2 regions of the Vreelandella indica genome follow, and region 1 is predicted to be linked to the other one. Evidence: predicted binding sites of a transcription regulator. Region 1 holds the regulator's gene; the other holds the start of a gene.
The links. Region 1 encodes PhoB, which activates phosphate uptake and scavenging genes when phosphate is short. Its sites were predicted from a motif close to TGTCATANNNNTGTCANA; they were not measured.
Positions count from the first base shown of each region.

Region 2: the regulator PhoB is predicted to act here: its motif matches at 1,726-1,743, upstream of V8L71_RS04680 (CYTH domain-containing protein).

Region 1 is NZ_JBANSO010000023.1:28,409-35,718, forward strand. Features, by position in the region: gene V8L71_RS15400 (NAD(P)/FAD-dependent oxidoreductase) at 1-1,121, opposite strand, end outside; gene V8L71_RS15405 (chorismate--pyruvate lyase family protein) at 1,160-1,771, shown strand; gene ubiA (4-hydroxybenzoate octaprenyltransferase) at 1,807-2,697, shown strand; gene phoB (phosphate regulon transcriptional regulator PhoB) at 2,807-3,496, shown strand; gene phoR (phosphate regulon sensor histidine kinase PhoR) at 3,499-4,785, shown strand; gene V8L71_RS15425 (copper chaperone PCu(A)C) at 5,833-6,324, opposite strand; gene cysZ (sulfate transporter CysZ) at 6,410-7,153, opposite strand; gene phoU (phosphate signaling complex protein PhoU) at 7,234-7,310, opposite strand, start outside.
Region 2 is NZ_JBANSO010000005.1:37,388-44,697, reverse strand. Features, by position in the region: gene V8L71_RS04685 (ion transporter) at 1-713, opposite strand, end outside; gene V8L71_RS04680 (CYTH domain-containing protein) at 791-1,705, opposite strand; gene V8L71_RS04675 (TIGR00153 family protein) at 1,843-2,523, shown strand; gene V8L71_RS04670 (inorganic phosphate transporter) at 2,535-3,800, shown strand; gene argA (amino-acid N-acetyltransferase) at 3,988-5,301, shown strand; gene V8L71_RS04660 (carboxymuconolactone decarboxylase family protein) at 5,324-5,890, opposite strand; gene V8L71_RS04655 (aspartate aminotransferase family protein) at 5,935-7,260, opposite strand.

The DNA of each region.
Region 1 (7,310 bases):
GCTAACGCACTGATATCGCCACCTTCGCCTTCAATTCGCCAGCATTCAGGTGGGGTGGTTGGCGGGTAGGCTACCACTGGCAGCAGGGGTGTTTTAACGACTATTGGCCAAGCGCCAAAGCTGACCGACGTGGGAGTGCCCGCAAGCGTTGCCGCCAATGCCTTGGCGCTCGCTTGCAGCGGCTGCACGTACATGGCGTTAACGCCATCGACGCAGGCGACATCGCCCAGGGCGTAAATATCGGGGTGTGAAGTACTCAGTTGGCGGTCAACTTGTATGCCGCTCGGCGATACGTTAAGACCCGCGGCTTCGGCAAGCGCCGTACGCGGCGTTAGGCCAGTTGCCATTAGTACGAGATCGGCGCTGATAGCCTCGCCGTTATCCAATCGTAATACGATGTCATCACCGCTGCTGGGTGTTAGTGAATCTATCGTGCGGCCTAAGCAGAGTCGGATGCCTGCCTCATTGAAGGCATCGCCCAGGGCGTTGCCCAGTGGCGCGGGCAGCAGGCGGGGCAGTAGCGTGGCTTCAGGCGCTATGACGCTGACGTGATGACCTCCGGCGTGCAGATCATTTGTAAATTCACAGCCGACCAGCCCGGCGCCAACAATCGCCACCCTTGCTGGGCCTTGGCCTAACGCCTGATGAAAGCGTCGGTAGTCGTCTAAGTCATTAATGGTGAAGCAGCGTGGGGCTACGCTGGGGTCGATGCTGAACGGCATCCTGGGGGCAGCGCCGGTGGCTAATACCAGTGTGTCGTAGCTAAGTTTTTCAGAGCTTAGTTTTTCATAGTTGGGCGCTTGTCCAGCGTCGAGAAGCAGTGTCCGGTTATCCACATCCAGTGCCGCCACGGGGGTGTGGGTAATGATGCGGGCGTTTAACTCATCGCCCAGCTCGGCAGCGTTTCGCTGGGCCAGTTTGTTGGGCGCTAGGCCTTTAGCGAAGCCGGTGGAGAGTAACGGTTTGCTGTAATCGTCACCGCTGCCAGCACTAATCAGCGTGATTGACCGCTGATCACCGAGACGGCGCAGTGCGCGGGCTAAGCCAATCCCGGCCATTCCCGTGCCAATAATGACCAGCGCAGCGTGGGATGAAGAGAGCTCTGGTTGTGAGGGGGGCATGCAGACACCAAAAAAGTCGCTGAAACAAAAGCCTGTTAGTGCTGCATGTTACACTAGCCGACCCGTTTATTGCCCTGGAGAACTTGGTGACGCCTGCAGCTTTTCGGCAAACTCCTCACTTTTCGCGCTGGCGCCCCGTTGATGCGGCGCGACCTGCCATGAGTACTTCCTGGTGGCAGTGGGTTGCTTCAACCGACTCATTAACTGCTCGCTTAATCGCCGCAGGAGGTGAAAAGCAGTTTCGCGTTCGACTGCTACGCCAGGGCGTAGGCTGGCCGCGAGAGGATGAGGCACGGGCGTTGGGCATTGCTCCCAAACGCTACGCATGGCTGCGTGAAGTAGCGCTGTGCTTGGATGAAACGCCGTGGGTGGTGGCGCGCTCCGTCGCCCCGCTCACGCAGTTAAAGGGCCAGCGTTTGGAAGGGTTAGGTGAGCGCTCGCTCGGCAGTTGGTTATTTCGCCAGCCCGGTTTAATTCGCGGGCCGCTTGAGGCCACTACCCAATCCCCCTTATTTGCTCGTATGAACGGTATCGAGAGTGACTGTACCTGGGGCCGACGTTCAGTGTTTTATCACGGCGGGCTGTCGTTGTTGGTGCAGGAGTATTTTTTGCGTGCGATGGCGGATGACCTTGATCTGCCATCGCGCTAGGCTAGCGCCTGCATCTTATTTTTCGTGAGGTAAGCATGGATCGTTCACTGTTGCGGCCGAAGGGATGGGCTCGCGTGGCAGATTTTATACAGCTGATGCGTTTGGATCGACCCATTGGCACGTGGCTGTTGATGTGGCCGACGCTTTGGGCGCTGTGGATTGCCGCTGAAGGGGTACCCGGCCGTGATGTACTGCTGATTTTTGTGGCCGGTGTTTACGTCATGCGCGCGGCTGGCTGCGTGGTGAACGATTATGCAGATCGCCATTTCGATGGCCATGTGAAACGCACTAAGCATCGCCCGCTCGCCACAGGTCGAATCAGCGAAACCGAGGCTCAATTGCTGTTTATTGGTTTGGTGGCCGCAGCGTTTATTCTGGTGCTACTGACTAATTGGTTTACGGTGCTGCTCTCGTTGGGTGGGGTATTTCTGGCAGTTATTTACCCGTTCATGAAGCGTTATACCCATTTTCCCCAGGTGGTGCTGGGGGCGGCATTCTCATGGGCAATTCCAATGGCCTTTGGCGCCGTGCTGGGCCATGTGCCGTTGGAAGCGTGGCTGCTTTTCTGTGCAAACGTGCTATGGACGGTGGCGTACGACACGCAATACGCCATGGTCGATCGCGACGATGATTTAAAAATTGGCATTAAATCGACAGCCGTGCTGTTTGGCGACGCGGATCGCCTGATAATCGGCCTACTCCAGGTAGCCACCCTGGGGTTGCTGGCATGGGTAGGCTGGCGGGTCGGGTTAGGTGGGTTCTTTTGGCTAGGGCTCGCTGCAATGGCGGCAACTTTCCTGCATCAGCAGCGCTTAATTCGTTATCAGGAGCGGGATCTTTGTTTCCAGGCGTTTCTGAATAATCACTGGTCGGGGCTGCTGATTTTTGCTGGTATTGCGCTAAGTTGGTGGCCTGCGGCGGGTTAGTAACTGCCATTGTCATGTAACTGTCATCAAGTCATGGTGTTATCGTCACTGACATGTCATTGAACTGTTTTCTTTGAACTGGCTTTTTTGCACACCGTGAGGCTCTGGTATGACCGCCAAAACCGTTCTGATTGTCGATGATGAATCGTCGATTCGCGAGATGATCGCGGTAGCGCTGGAAATGGCTGACTACCGTGTGCTCGAAGCAGATAACGCCCAGGATGCTCATGCCATGGTGGTTGACCACCAACCTGATTTATTGCTGCTTGACTGGATGATGCCTGGCACCAGCGGTATTGAACTGGCTAGGCGGTTGAAGCGCGAAGAAGCCACCGCCGAGATCCCCATTATTATGCTCACCGCTAAAGGCGAAGAGGATAATAAGATCCAAGGGCTAGAAGCCGGTGCCGATGACTATATCACCAAGCCCTTTTCGCCCCGCGAATTGGTGGCACGGTTAAAAGCAGTGCTGCGCCGCGCGACGCCGCGTGGCGTTGAAGATCCGATTGAGATTAATGGCCTGCTGCTTGATCCGGTAAGTCACCGGGTAAGCGCACACGGCAAAGCGTTGGAAATGGGGCCGACCGAGTATCGTCTTCTGCAGTTTTTTATGACCCATCAAGAGCGCGCTTACACACGTAGCCAACTGCTTGACCAAGTTTGGGGTGGCAACGTGTATGTCGAGGAGCGTACTGTCGATGTGCATATTCGACGCTTACGAAAAGCGCTGGGCGATGTGCATCAAAACCTGATTCAAACGGTTCGGGGTACCGGATACCGTTTCTCTGCACGGGTGTAAATGTGCGCCTATGGAGCCGTGAACTGTGGCGTCTAGCGTGGCTGGCCACACTGGGTACTTGCTTAGGCTGGTTATTGGGCTCAGCAGGGCTAGGGCTTGCGGCAGGGCTTGCAGTATGTCTGTTTTATCACTTGCGGCAGCTACGCGAACTTTATTTATGGCTAACCCTACATCCTCACGATGAGCCGCCTGCCGCTCACGGTATGTGGGGTGAATTGTTTGATCGTTTATACCGCTATCAGAAAAGCCAGCGTATAACGCAAAGTCGGCTGCGTGCTACTTTGGCCCGTATTCAAGAGTCGTCTGAAGCGATGCGTGACAGTGTGGTCATGCTCGACCGCCACGGTGATCTAGAGTGGTGGAACAGCGCTGCAACGAACATGCTAGGGCTACAAACTGCCCATGATCGTGGTCAGCACATTACCAACCTACTGCGCGAGCCAAGTTTCATCCGCTACTTCAATGCGCGGGAGTATGGCGAGCCGTTAACGCTGACATCGCCGATTGACGAGCGTCGAATCCTGCAGTATCAAATTACCCTGTACGGTGACGATGAACGGCTGGTAATGGCCCGGGATATCACGCGCTTGCACCGCCTGGAACAGATGCGGCGCGACTTTGTTGCCAATGTCTCTCACGAGCTGCGCACGCCGCTAACCGTCCTTTCCGGCTATCTGGAAACCTACAGTGATATTGCTGATCAGTTGCCTCCGCGTTTGGGCAAAAGCATCAACCAGATGCAGGAACAGACGCAGCGAATGCAAAACCTGGTCAATGATCTATTGCTGCTCTCCCGGTTGGAAATCGACCAGGGGGGGAAAGATCACCATCCGCTGTCGCTAGGGCCTTTGCTACAAAGCATCTGTGATGATGCGCTGGCGCTATCGAATCAGCGTCATACCATTACTGTCGCGCTTGAAAGTGACGCACGCCTGCTGGGTAGTGAGCAGGAGATTCGTAGTGCCATCTCTAACCTCGCCTTCAATGCCGTTCGCTATACGCCAGCAGGTAGCCACATCACCTTACGCTGGAAAGCTAGCGCGACTGGCGGTGGCTGTATTGATGTGGAAGACAATGGTGAAGGCATTGATCCCGTCCATATTCCCCGACTAACCGAACGTTTTTACCGTGTCGATAAAGGCCGTAGCACCGCAACTGGCGGCACTGGCTTAGGCTTGGCGATCGTTAAGCACGTACTATTACGCCACGATGCGCAATTACAGATTGAATCCCACCCTGGTAAAGGGGCGCTTTTTCGCTGCTCATTTCCCGCTTCACGTCTTGTATAGGTCTCAGTAAGCGACCTCTCGTACCATACCTGTAAAGGTGTGCAATATTGGCATGTAAGGTTGGTAAGAGTTTACCCATGTGCCATTTTTACACAGCTTTTAAGCTTGGTATTTCGATGTTAACAGAGTGCTATAACTTGACTTTATTTTATTAAGTTATTGATTTTATATGGTTTAATTTTATTCCTGAGTTTTTGGCATGCTAGCTGCAATATTAAAAACAGGTAAGGACGTATTGATAGGTTAGAAAAACATTGTACTTACGATATGACGAAGAGTTTGTATCTGTAAAAAGGATCGGTAAAAATAGCAGTAGCTGACTAATCATTAATTATTTTTTAGATATCAAAGAATGCCCTTTCAACGGATGAAAGGGAGATTGACAGGATGTAAAAAAGGCAAGGATGCTTTTCAGGTTCAAGGATGAATCGTTAGGAAATCAAACGTTAGTCAGGGTTAATTCCAAGGTTGGAGTCCCGCACAAGGAGTGGAAGCTAACGTTAGTTATTACCTATAGTCTATTCTGATATCGGGCCTCGCTAGTCGAGGCCTAATTTTTTTGCTGTCTGCTTTTTGTAAGCTTCTTATATTTACTACTGCATTTCTTTGTTTTTATCCCTACCTCCCTCTCTTTTTGTATTCATGTAATGAGTTATTCTCTCTCCATTCATCCATGAGGGGTCTAGGATTCGATCGCCCTAATGTTATTAAGGCAGAGTCCCATCGTACTAGTGCTCAGGCCGAGTACACGGCAAAAGGTTTAACCCAGGATGAAGGTGATGGAAACATTTGGTAACAAAAGTTTGCAATTATGTTGAAATATATTACGATAGAGGCGTGAGCAAATACGCAGAAGCGTGTCACACCGATAGGGATGCAGGTAGATTCAAGGAATGAATCAAACGACAATCAAAACGCTGGTCAGGGTTAAATTCCAAGGCTGGAGTCCCGCAAAAGGAAAGGAAGCTAGCGTTAGTCATTGTCTAGATATTGTGTCCTTAGACCCCCATTATGCGGGGTCTAATTTTTTATAGGCAGCAACTTTTTTTAGTGATGGTGATGCCCATCCGCGGCTTCACTACCTTCCTGGGCGCTTTGTACCCAGACCTCAATATCCACATCACCTTGTTCAGCAAAGGTTAGCGTGATGGGAAATCGGTCACCTTCCGTTAACGGTTCGCTTAACCCAATCAGCATTAAGTGAAAGCCACCACCAGGACGCATGGTGTAGGTTTCCCCAGCCTCAATAAGAAGCTCGCCGACATGACGCATCTGCATCATGTCGCCATCCATTCGCATATCGTGCAGCTCGACATTGCTGCTTACCGGGCTGCTTGCGCCAATCAAAGTAACTGGGTCTGAAAAGGCGGTAATATCCACATAGGCGGCCCCATTGGTCGCACCCGGAGGGGTCGGTATGGCAAAGGGGTGTGCGATACGCATCGTGTCTGTTTGTACGTCGTGAGCTATCGCTACTGATGCCACCATAGAGAGAGTGCTGACTAAACACACACACAGCCAAGCGATGGGTTTGAACATACGTTTATTCCTTATTGTTGATTGGATGCGGGAGAGCGATTTAAAACGTAAAAGTAGCAAAGTAGCCGAGCGCAGGTAATAAGCGCTACTGCGGCGCGATGCCACGGGCATCTCCATGCACGTCTCTGTAGTGATCATCCCAGAGCAGTACGGCACCTGCCACGGCGCCGGGAATAAGGAAGAGATTGGCCAGCGGAATCCAGGTGATGAGCGTGACTAACCCCCCAAAGCTTAAGCTTTGCCACCAGCGTTTCGAGAGCCGTTGGCGCATATCGGCAAACGTCACCTTATTGTTATCCATTGGGTAGTCTAGATAAGTAATGGCCATGATCCAGGCGGAGAATAACGCCCACAGCAGGGGTGCTATTAAGTTCAGCCCTGGGATCCAGCTAAGCACAAACAGACCGGCGGCACGGGGCAAAATATAGGCGAGCTTAACAAATTCGCGACCAATGGCATCAATGGCTGTTTTAGTAAGGTTGCGGTCATCAATCGGTTCACGGCCAGTCACTTGGGTTTCGACTTTAGCGGCCAAAAAACCGTAAAAAGGCGCGGCGATCAGGCTGGTCACCAGCGTGAAGGTAAAAAACACCACCACTAACAGGCTAATCACGAAAAGAGGCCAGATAAGCCAGGAGAGCCAATCAAGCCAGGTTGGCACCATGTTCATCCAATGATCTAGCCAACCACCGAAGCGGTTGAGCACGAAGCTGAACATGCTGACGTAAACAATCAGGTTGACTAAAATAGGCAGAAAAATATAGCGGCGCATACCTGACTGATACACGCAGCGTGTACCTCGGCTAAGCGCAGTGACAGCATCCAGCATGGTGGGGGAGACTCCTTGTGATTCAAACGTCCAGGCCGCTTAACAGCCTGGACGTATTGCAGGAGGAAACCCCTTTCAGGTCAAGACTTTTTTAGCACTTGCGGGTCAAGGTTATCGGGGTCGCTGTGGCGGATATCCAGCCCTTTGACAAGATAAA
Region 2 (7,310 bases), on a different contig from region 1:
TGGGCGGAGAATACCCCGGTAGGCACGGCAATAATCGAGTAGCCCAACAGCATCAAAATCACTGTTATCGATTTACCCAGCGACGTGGCAGGCACAATGTCGCCGTAGCCGACGGTGGTCATACTCACGATGGCCCAGTACATCGACATCGGAATGCTGGTGAAGCCAGCTTCGGGTGACTCAATGGTGTACATCAAGGCCGCAAACAGCGTGATGACCATTAAGATGGCGCTAAAAAATAGCAGAATCTGCCGCATGCTGCGTTTGAGCGCGTCTAACAAAAGCCGCGCCTCACCGACAAAGTCCATCAAGCGAAGAATGCGGAAAATACGCAACACGCGCAGCAGGCGAACAATCACCAACCCATGGGCGCCCGGCACGAGTAGCACTAGCCAAGTGGGCAACACGGCAATTAAATCCACAATCCCATAAAAGCTCCTTAAATAGAGCAGGGGCCTTTCCAGGCAGTAGATTCGCAGGGCAAGCTCAATGGAAAACAGCAGCGTAAAGGACCATTCGAGGTAGAAAAAAATGTGTCCGTAACGTTCAGCATAAACCTCAATACTGCCCAGCATAATGACCGCAACGCTTAACAAAATCGCCCCAATCAAGGCGATATCAAACGCTTTAGCACCCGGCGTGTCAGACTCAAAAATAATATGAAACAAGCGGGTACGTAGGCCTTCCGCGCCAGGGGTAAGGTGTAAATTCATCGCATCATCCTGAAGTGGGCCTCAATACGGTCCTTAAAAACAGTCCTTAAAAACAGTCCTAAAATAGCGTTAAGCCGTTAGCGTAGCTCGGTTTGGTACGCCAAGCGATGGGCCAGTGCCAACGCAGCGTTACCATAAGCCGTGCTGGGCTGACCATGGGCATCTAAGCCGCCGGGTAACGCCTGAGCATACGTGCGGGCATCGGCATCCAGCGCGGGGTGGTCGGCGAGGGTGACTAACGCCTGTTGGGCATCGCTTAGAAAGCTTGCCTGCTGGCTGTCGTGGTAGGCGTCCAGCGCCAGCGTTGCGCGGTGTAGCCACTCTGCCGGGGAGTGTGCTTCGGGTAGTGGCCAGTGCTGGTTGCTAAGTGCATTACCACGAGATGCTTTGCTGCTATCTGAAGGGCGCAGCGGCACCTGCTCTGAAAGTGTCAGTGCCAATGCCCACAGCGCCTCCGGGTCGCCGTCCTTTAATTCAAGTTCTACCTCGCGGATGGGTGTGCGGTAGCCACCGCTGACAATTTCGCCCTCATCCAGCACCAGCTCGATATGACAGCGCTGGTTGGTTGAACCTGGGTTTACTAAGCCATCGGTTAGCTGCCAGCTGCGCCGCGTGAAATCGGTGCTGAGTTGGGGGGCGAGGGCATTGAGCACGCTGCTAAGCTGGCCTTGAAAGGGGGGCAGTTCGGCAAGGGCTACCAGATCCAGTTCGTGGCCAGGAACTTGCCACTCCCACTCCTGTCGTTGAGATAATCCGCCGCCGCCCTGGCCTGCGGTTTTCACCGTTTGCAGCACTTTGCCATCTATTTTGCGTAGGCGTAGTGCAATATGCGCCTTCGCTAAATCGCCTTCCGGGGTGTCAAAATAGGTATTGGTCAACGTGTGCTGGTGCGAGGGTTTTGACACTAGAAACGGATGGTTACACAGCGTGGCCGGTCCTTCTGGTGCAAGGGCAAGTTTCAGTTCTACTTCTATGGGAATGGGGTTTTTCATGACGCTCGCCACCTCGTTATCGTGACATTTAAATGAATATTTGATTACATTTATGAACTTTTCATGACGGCGGCGGGCGCACTCTTTATACTGGCGCCGCCATTTCCAGGCTTCCCGAAAACAGGCTAAAAGGCATTATGGTTACCTCCAATCCTTTTTCTTCGATGTTTGGCCGCTCGCCATTCCAGCCGTTATTGGCCCATATCGTCAAGGCAAATGAATGTGCCGATCAGCTGTTGCCGTTTTTTGAAGCAACGCTGGCTGATGACTGGGACAAAGCGGCTGAACTGCGCGAAAACGTCACCCGCTTAGAGCATGACGCCGATACGCTGAAAACAGAGCTGCGGTTGAACCTGCCCAACACCATGTTTCTTCCGGTGTCGCGCTCCGATCTGCTCGACCTGATCAGCGTGCAGGACAAGATCGCCAACAAGGTGCGTGACATTACCGGCATTATGTTGGGGCGTAAAATGCGCGTGCCGGATGAATTGGCCGATGCAATGCGCGATTACATCCGTACCAGTGTTGCTTGTGTTGCCCAAGCCCGCCAGGCATTGGAAGAACTTAAGGACCTGCTTGAGTCCGGCTTTGGAAAAAACGTCTCTGACGTCATGCAGAACATGATTCGTGAACTGCACACTCTTGAGCACCAAGCCGACGATCAACAAGTGACGATCCGTCGCCAACTGTTCTCGCTTGAGAGCCAGCTACCGCCAGTGGACGTGATCTTCCTTTACAAAATCATTGAATGGGTTGGCGAATTATCCGATCGCGCTGAGCGAGTGGGTAGCCGCCTGCAGATCCTGACTGCCCGCTAAGGGGACCTTTCATGCAGATTATTGCCCAGCACGGTGACATCTTCATTATCCTGGCCTGTTTGTTTGGCTTCTTCATGGCCTGGGGCGTGGGTGCGAATGACGTCGCTAATGCGATGGGAACCTCGGTGGGGTCGAAAGCGATCACCATCAAACAAGCCATTCTTATCGCTGTCGTCTTCGAGTTTTTAGGCGCGTGGTTGGCGGGTGGTGAGGTTACCAACACGATCCGCAAAGGGATTATCGATCCTGAGTTGTTGCAGGATGATCCGCAACTGCTGGTATACGGCATGCTGGCAGCCTTACTGGCCGCTGGCACCTGGCTGCTAGTGGCGTCTATGAAAGGCTGGCCAGTTTCCACGACCCACTCGATTGTCGGCGCGATTGTGGGCTTTGCGGTCGCAGGGTTAGGCCCAGCCATGGTGGATTGGGGCGCCGTGGGTACGATTGCTGCTAGCTGGGTGGTATCACCCTTGTTGGCAGGCACCATTGGCTTTGTGCTGTTTAAATCGGTTCACCACCTGATTTTTGAAGATGCCAACCCGTTCACGGCCGCTAAACGCTACGTGCCGGGCTATGTGTTTCTGGTAGGTTTTATCGTTTCAATGGTCACGCTGACCAAAGGGTTGTCCCATGTGGGGCTGGACTTATCCTTTAATCAGAGCCTGCTGTTGTCAATTTTGCTGGGCCTGGTGATTATGGGCATCGGCTTGATTATGCAGCGGCGTATCAAGTTCGAGCACAACGCAAATGATCACTTCGGCTATGCCAACGTAGAGCGCGTGTTTGGCGTGTTGATGATCTTCACCGCCTGCGCCATGGCCTTTGCCCATGGTTCAAACGATGTGGCGAATGCGGTTGGCCCGTTGGCAGCAGTGATCAGCGTAGTCCAAACCGGCGGTGAAATTGGTGGTTCTGCGCTGGTGCCTTGGTGGGTGCTGGTACTTGGCGGCGGTGGTATTGTCGTGGGTCTGGTCACCTACGGTCATAAAGTCATCGCGACCGTGGGTACCGGAATTACCGAGCTTACCCCCAGCCGTGGCTTTGCTGCCACGCTGGCGGCAGCCACCACGGTAGTACTGGCTTCTGGCACGGGCCTGCCAATTTCCACTACCCACACGCTGGTAGGGGCGATTCTTGGGGTGGGTCTGGCACGCGGTATGGCGGCGTTGAACCTAAGGGTTATCGGCACGATTGCCATGTCGTGGCTAATCACACTACCCGCCGGTGCTGGCCTTGCGATTCTGTTCTTCTTTATGTTCAAAGGCATGTTCGGCTAAATATAGGCTCGAACGTCTCTAAGCAGTACCTGAGCGGGAACGTCACAGCGGCATCTTCATGTTTATCTGCATTAGATTCAGCAGATTTGCATTAGAAGGTGCCGCTGTTTTTTGTGCTCTGGTAAAGTACCCCATCGGACGTGGACAACGTCGCATGTTTCTTTCACCTGCTGCCGGAGAGCGGCCCTTGGATACGCGCTTCCCCTTTGTTGATTGGTTTCGTAACGCCTCCCCCTACATTAATGCGCACCGGGGGCGAACCTTTGTCATCTTAATTGAGGGCGAAGCGATGGCGTCTGGCCGAGGGGAGCAACTGATTCAAGATTTAGCCCTGTTGCACACCCTGGGCGTGCGCTTGGTCGTGGTGTTTGGCATTCGCCCCCAGGTGCATGAAGCGCTCACCGCGGCGGGTGTCGAACCCACCCGAGTCGACGGCCGCTGGGTGGCGGATCGCGCGGTGATGGCCCACGTGGAGCAGGTCGCCGCCCATCAACGGCTATGGCTGGAAGCGCGGCTGTCGCTGGGCCTGCCCAGCACGCCGCTGCACGGTGTAGAGCTGAGCGTCATCTCTGGCAACCTGGTGACCGCCAAACCGCTTGGCGTGCGTGAAGGCGTCGATTTTGACCACAGCGGCGAAGTACGCCGCGTGCGGGCCAGCGCGATTCAAGGATTGTTGGAAAAAGGCTCGCTGGTGTTGCTGCCGCCGCTGGGCTTCTCCAGTACCGGCGAAGTGTTCGATCTGGACGCCTCTGAAGTCGCTCAGCACGCCGCCGTGGCGTTAAAAGCCGACAAGCTTATTCTGCTCGGTGAGTCCGAAGGGCTGGAAGACGAGCATGGCGCACTGCTGCGTCAGCTCTCCCCGGCGGAAGCCGAGCCGCGGTTAACCAACGCCGTTCCAGGTGGTGAGTTAGCTCGCCATTTACAGGCTGCCTGCACCGCCGCGCGGGAAGGCGTGGCGCGCACGCACCTGCTCTCTTGGCACAACCATGACGCCTTACTGGGTGAGCTGTTCACCCGTGACGGCGTGGGTACCATGATTACCCAGCACCGCTACGAGCAACTGCGCCCGGCGACGTTGAACGATGTGGCGGGCCTGCTAGAACTGCTGGAGCCGCTAGAGCGGCGGGGCATGTTGGTCGCCCGTTCCCGCGAGCGCCTGGAGCACGAGATCGATGATTACATGGTGATCGAGCGCGACGGCATGGTGATCGGCTGCGCCGCGCTGCACGTCTTCCCCGATACCAGTATTGCCGAACTCGCCTGCGTGGCTGTGCACGACAGCTACCGTGGCGGCGAGCGCGGCGAGCGCCTGGTGGAAGCCATGGAGCGCCGTGCCCGCCAGCGTGGGTTGGACGAGATGTTCGTGCTCACTACCCACACCGCTCACTGGTTTGTGGAGCGCGGCTTCCGCGCCGCCAGCCTGGAAGATCTGCCTCCACTAAAACGCGAAACCTATAACCACGCCCGTAAATCGAAGGTGTTGGTCAAGCAGTTAGCGTAATGCGCTTATTCACAGCGCTGGATTAGCTTGTTGAGCTGGGCATCAGCGAAAACAGCGCCGGCTGTTGCCGCGCTTCTTGTTCAACAGCGTCATCGATCGGTGTGTCGTAGGTGTTGAGCAGATAGCCCAGCACCGAATAGAAACCCACCATGGCGATCAGGTCGATCACTGCCTTGCGCCCGATCGCCTCGGCAAGTTCTGCTTCCTGCGCCTTGGCCAGCATGCGCTCATCGAATAACGCATCCACAGCGTTAACGATAAGGCCGTCGATGCCTTCGGGTGTACCGCGAATAGCCGTAATGCGGTGTTCGGAGAACCCCAGGGCGAGCGCCCGGCTCACATGATGGGCCCACTCGTAGGCGGAGCCCATACGCAGAGCCGCGCGTAATATCACCACTTCGGTCAGCGCTGGGCCTAACGCATTCTCCTTAACGACGTGTTGGCGCAAGGGCGCCCAGGCGCTAAGCAAAGCCGGGTGATGGGCCATGGTGCGATACACATTGAGCGCGCCAGCAAAGCCCTCGCGTAAGTCAGCGATCTCCTCAGGCCAGTTGGCGTCAGAAATGGGCGGGCAGGGGGACGGTGGCATGGGTCAACTCCAGTTAGATCGTTATTCAGATAGTTGTCGTGTTATTACTCTGCAATGGCGGCGTCGATGGCCCCGACGATACGCTCAATGATCAGATCTACTTCGTCAGGCGCAATGATATAAGGCGGTGCCAGCAGGATATGGTCGCCGTGAATGCCATCAATGGTGCCGCCCATCGGGTAGCTGATCAGGCCACGCGCCATCGCCTGCCGCTTGATCTTAGCGTGAAGCTTGCGAGCCGGGTCAAAAGGCGTTTTGCTTTCCCTATCCGCGACAACCTCGATACCGCGAAACAAGCCCCTGCCGCGAATATCACCCATATGGGGCGATGCATCGAGCGCCGCTTCAAGGCCGCTCTGCAATCTCATGCCCATTTTATTAACATTCGCCAGCGTCTCCGGCCGGGCAATGATCTCCACCACCTTGTTAGCGGCTGCGGCAGCCACAGGGTGGCCAAGATAGGTATGGCCATGCTGAAAAAGCCCAGACCCATTGGCGAAACTGGCGTAGAGGTTGGCCGATAGCATCACCGCGCCGATCGGCTGGTAGCCGCCACCCAAACCCTTGGCGATCGTGATGATATCCGGGACGACTCCATCTTGCTCACAGGCGAAGACGGTGCCGGTTCTTCCCATGCCGCACATCACTTCGTCGAGAATCAGCAGTACGCCGTATTTATCGCAAATGGCACGCACGCGCTTGAAGTAATCCGCCTCGGAGGCGACCGCCCCTAAGGTGGCGCCGACCACGGGCTCGGCAACGAAGGCCATGACCTCTTCAGGGCCAAGTTCGAGAATTTTCGCCTCAAGCTCTTCGGCAAGCCGCGCCGCGTAGGCCTCGGGCGATTCATCGCTGCCCTTATCGCGATACGCATAACAAGGCGATACATGGTGGGTTTCTGGCAGGATGGGCTGAAACTGCTTGCGCCGCATGGCGTTGCCACCGGTGGCCAATGCGCCGATGGTATTGCCGTGGTAGCTCTGGCGTCTAGCGATGATATGCCGCCGCTGAGGCTGATTGATCTCGACAAAGTACTGCCGGGCCATTTTCAGCGCCGCTTCAACGGCTTCTGACCCACCCGACACCAGGTAGACGTAATCCAACCCGTCTGGAGCCAAGTCCACCAACTTTTCGGCAAGCGCTTCAGCGGCATCGGTAGTGAAGAAGGATGTGTGGGCGTAACAGAGGCTATCGATCTGTGAGCGCATGGCCGCCAGCACTTCCGGGTGGGCGTGACCGACGCTGGTGACCGCAGCGCCTCCTGAGCCATCCAGATAGCGGCGCCCCGCCGTATCCGTGATATAGACCCCCTCTGCCGATGCAGCATGGGGCAACTGCGCGCCGATACTGCGGTGAAGAATACGCGTCATAGCTTCTTTATCCTCATGATCAAAACGGTGAGCAGCTCACATGACAATGA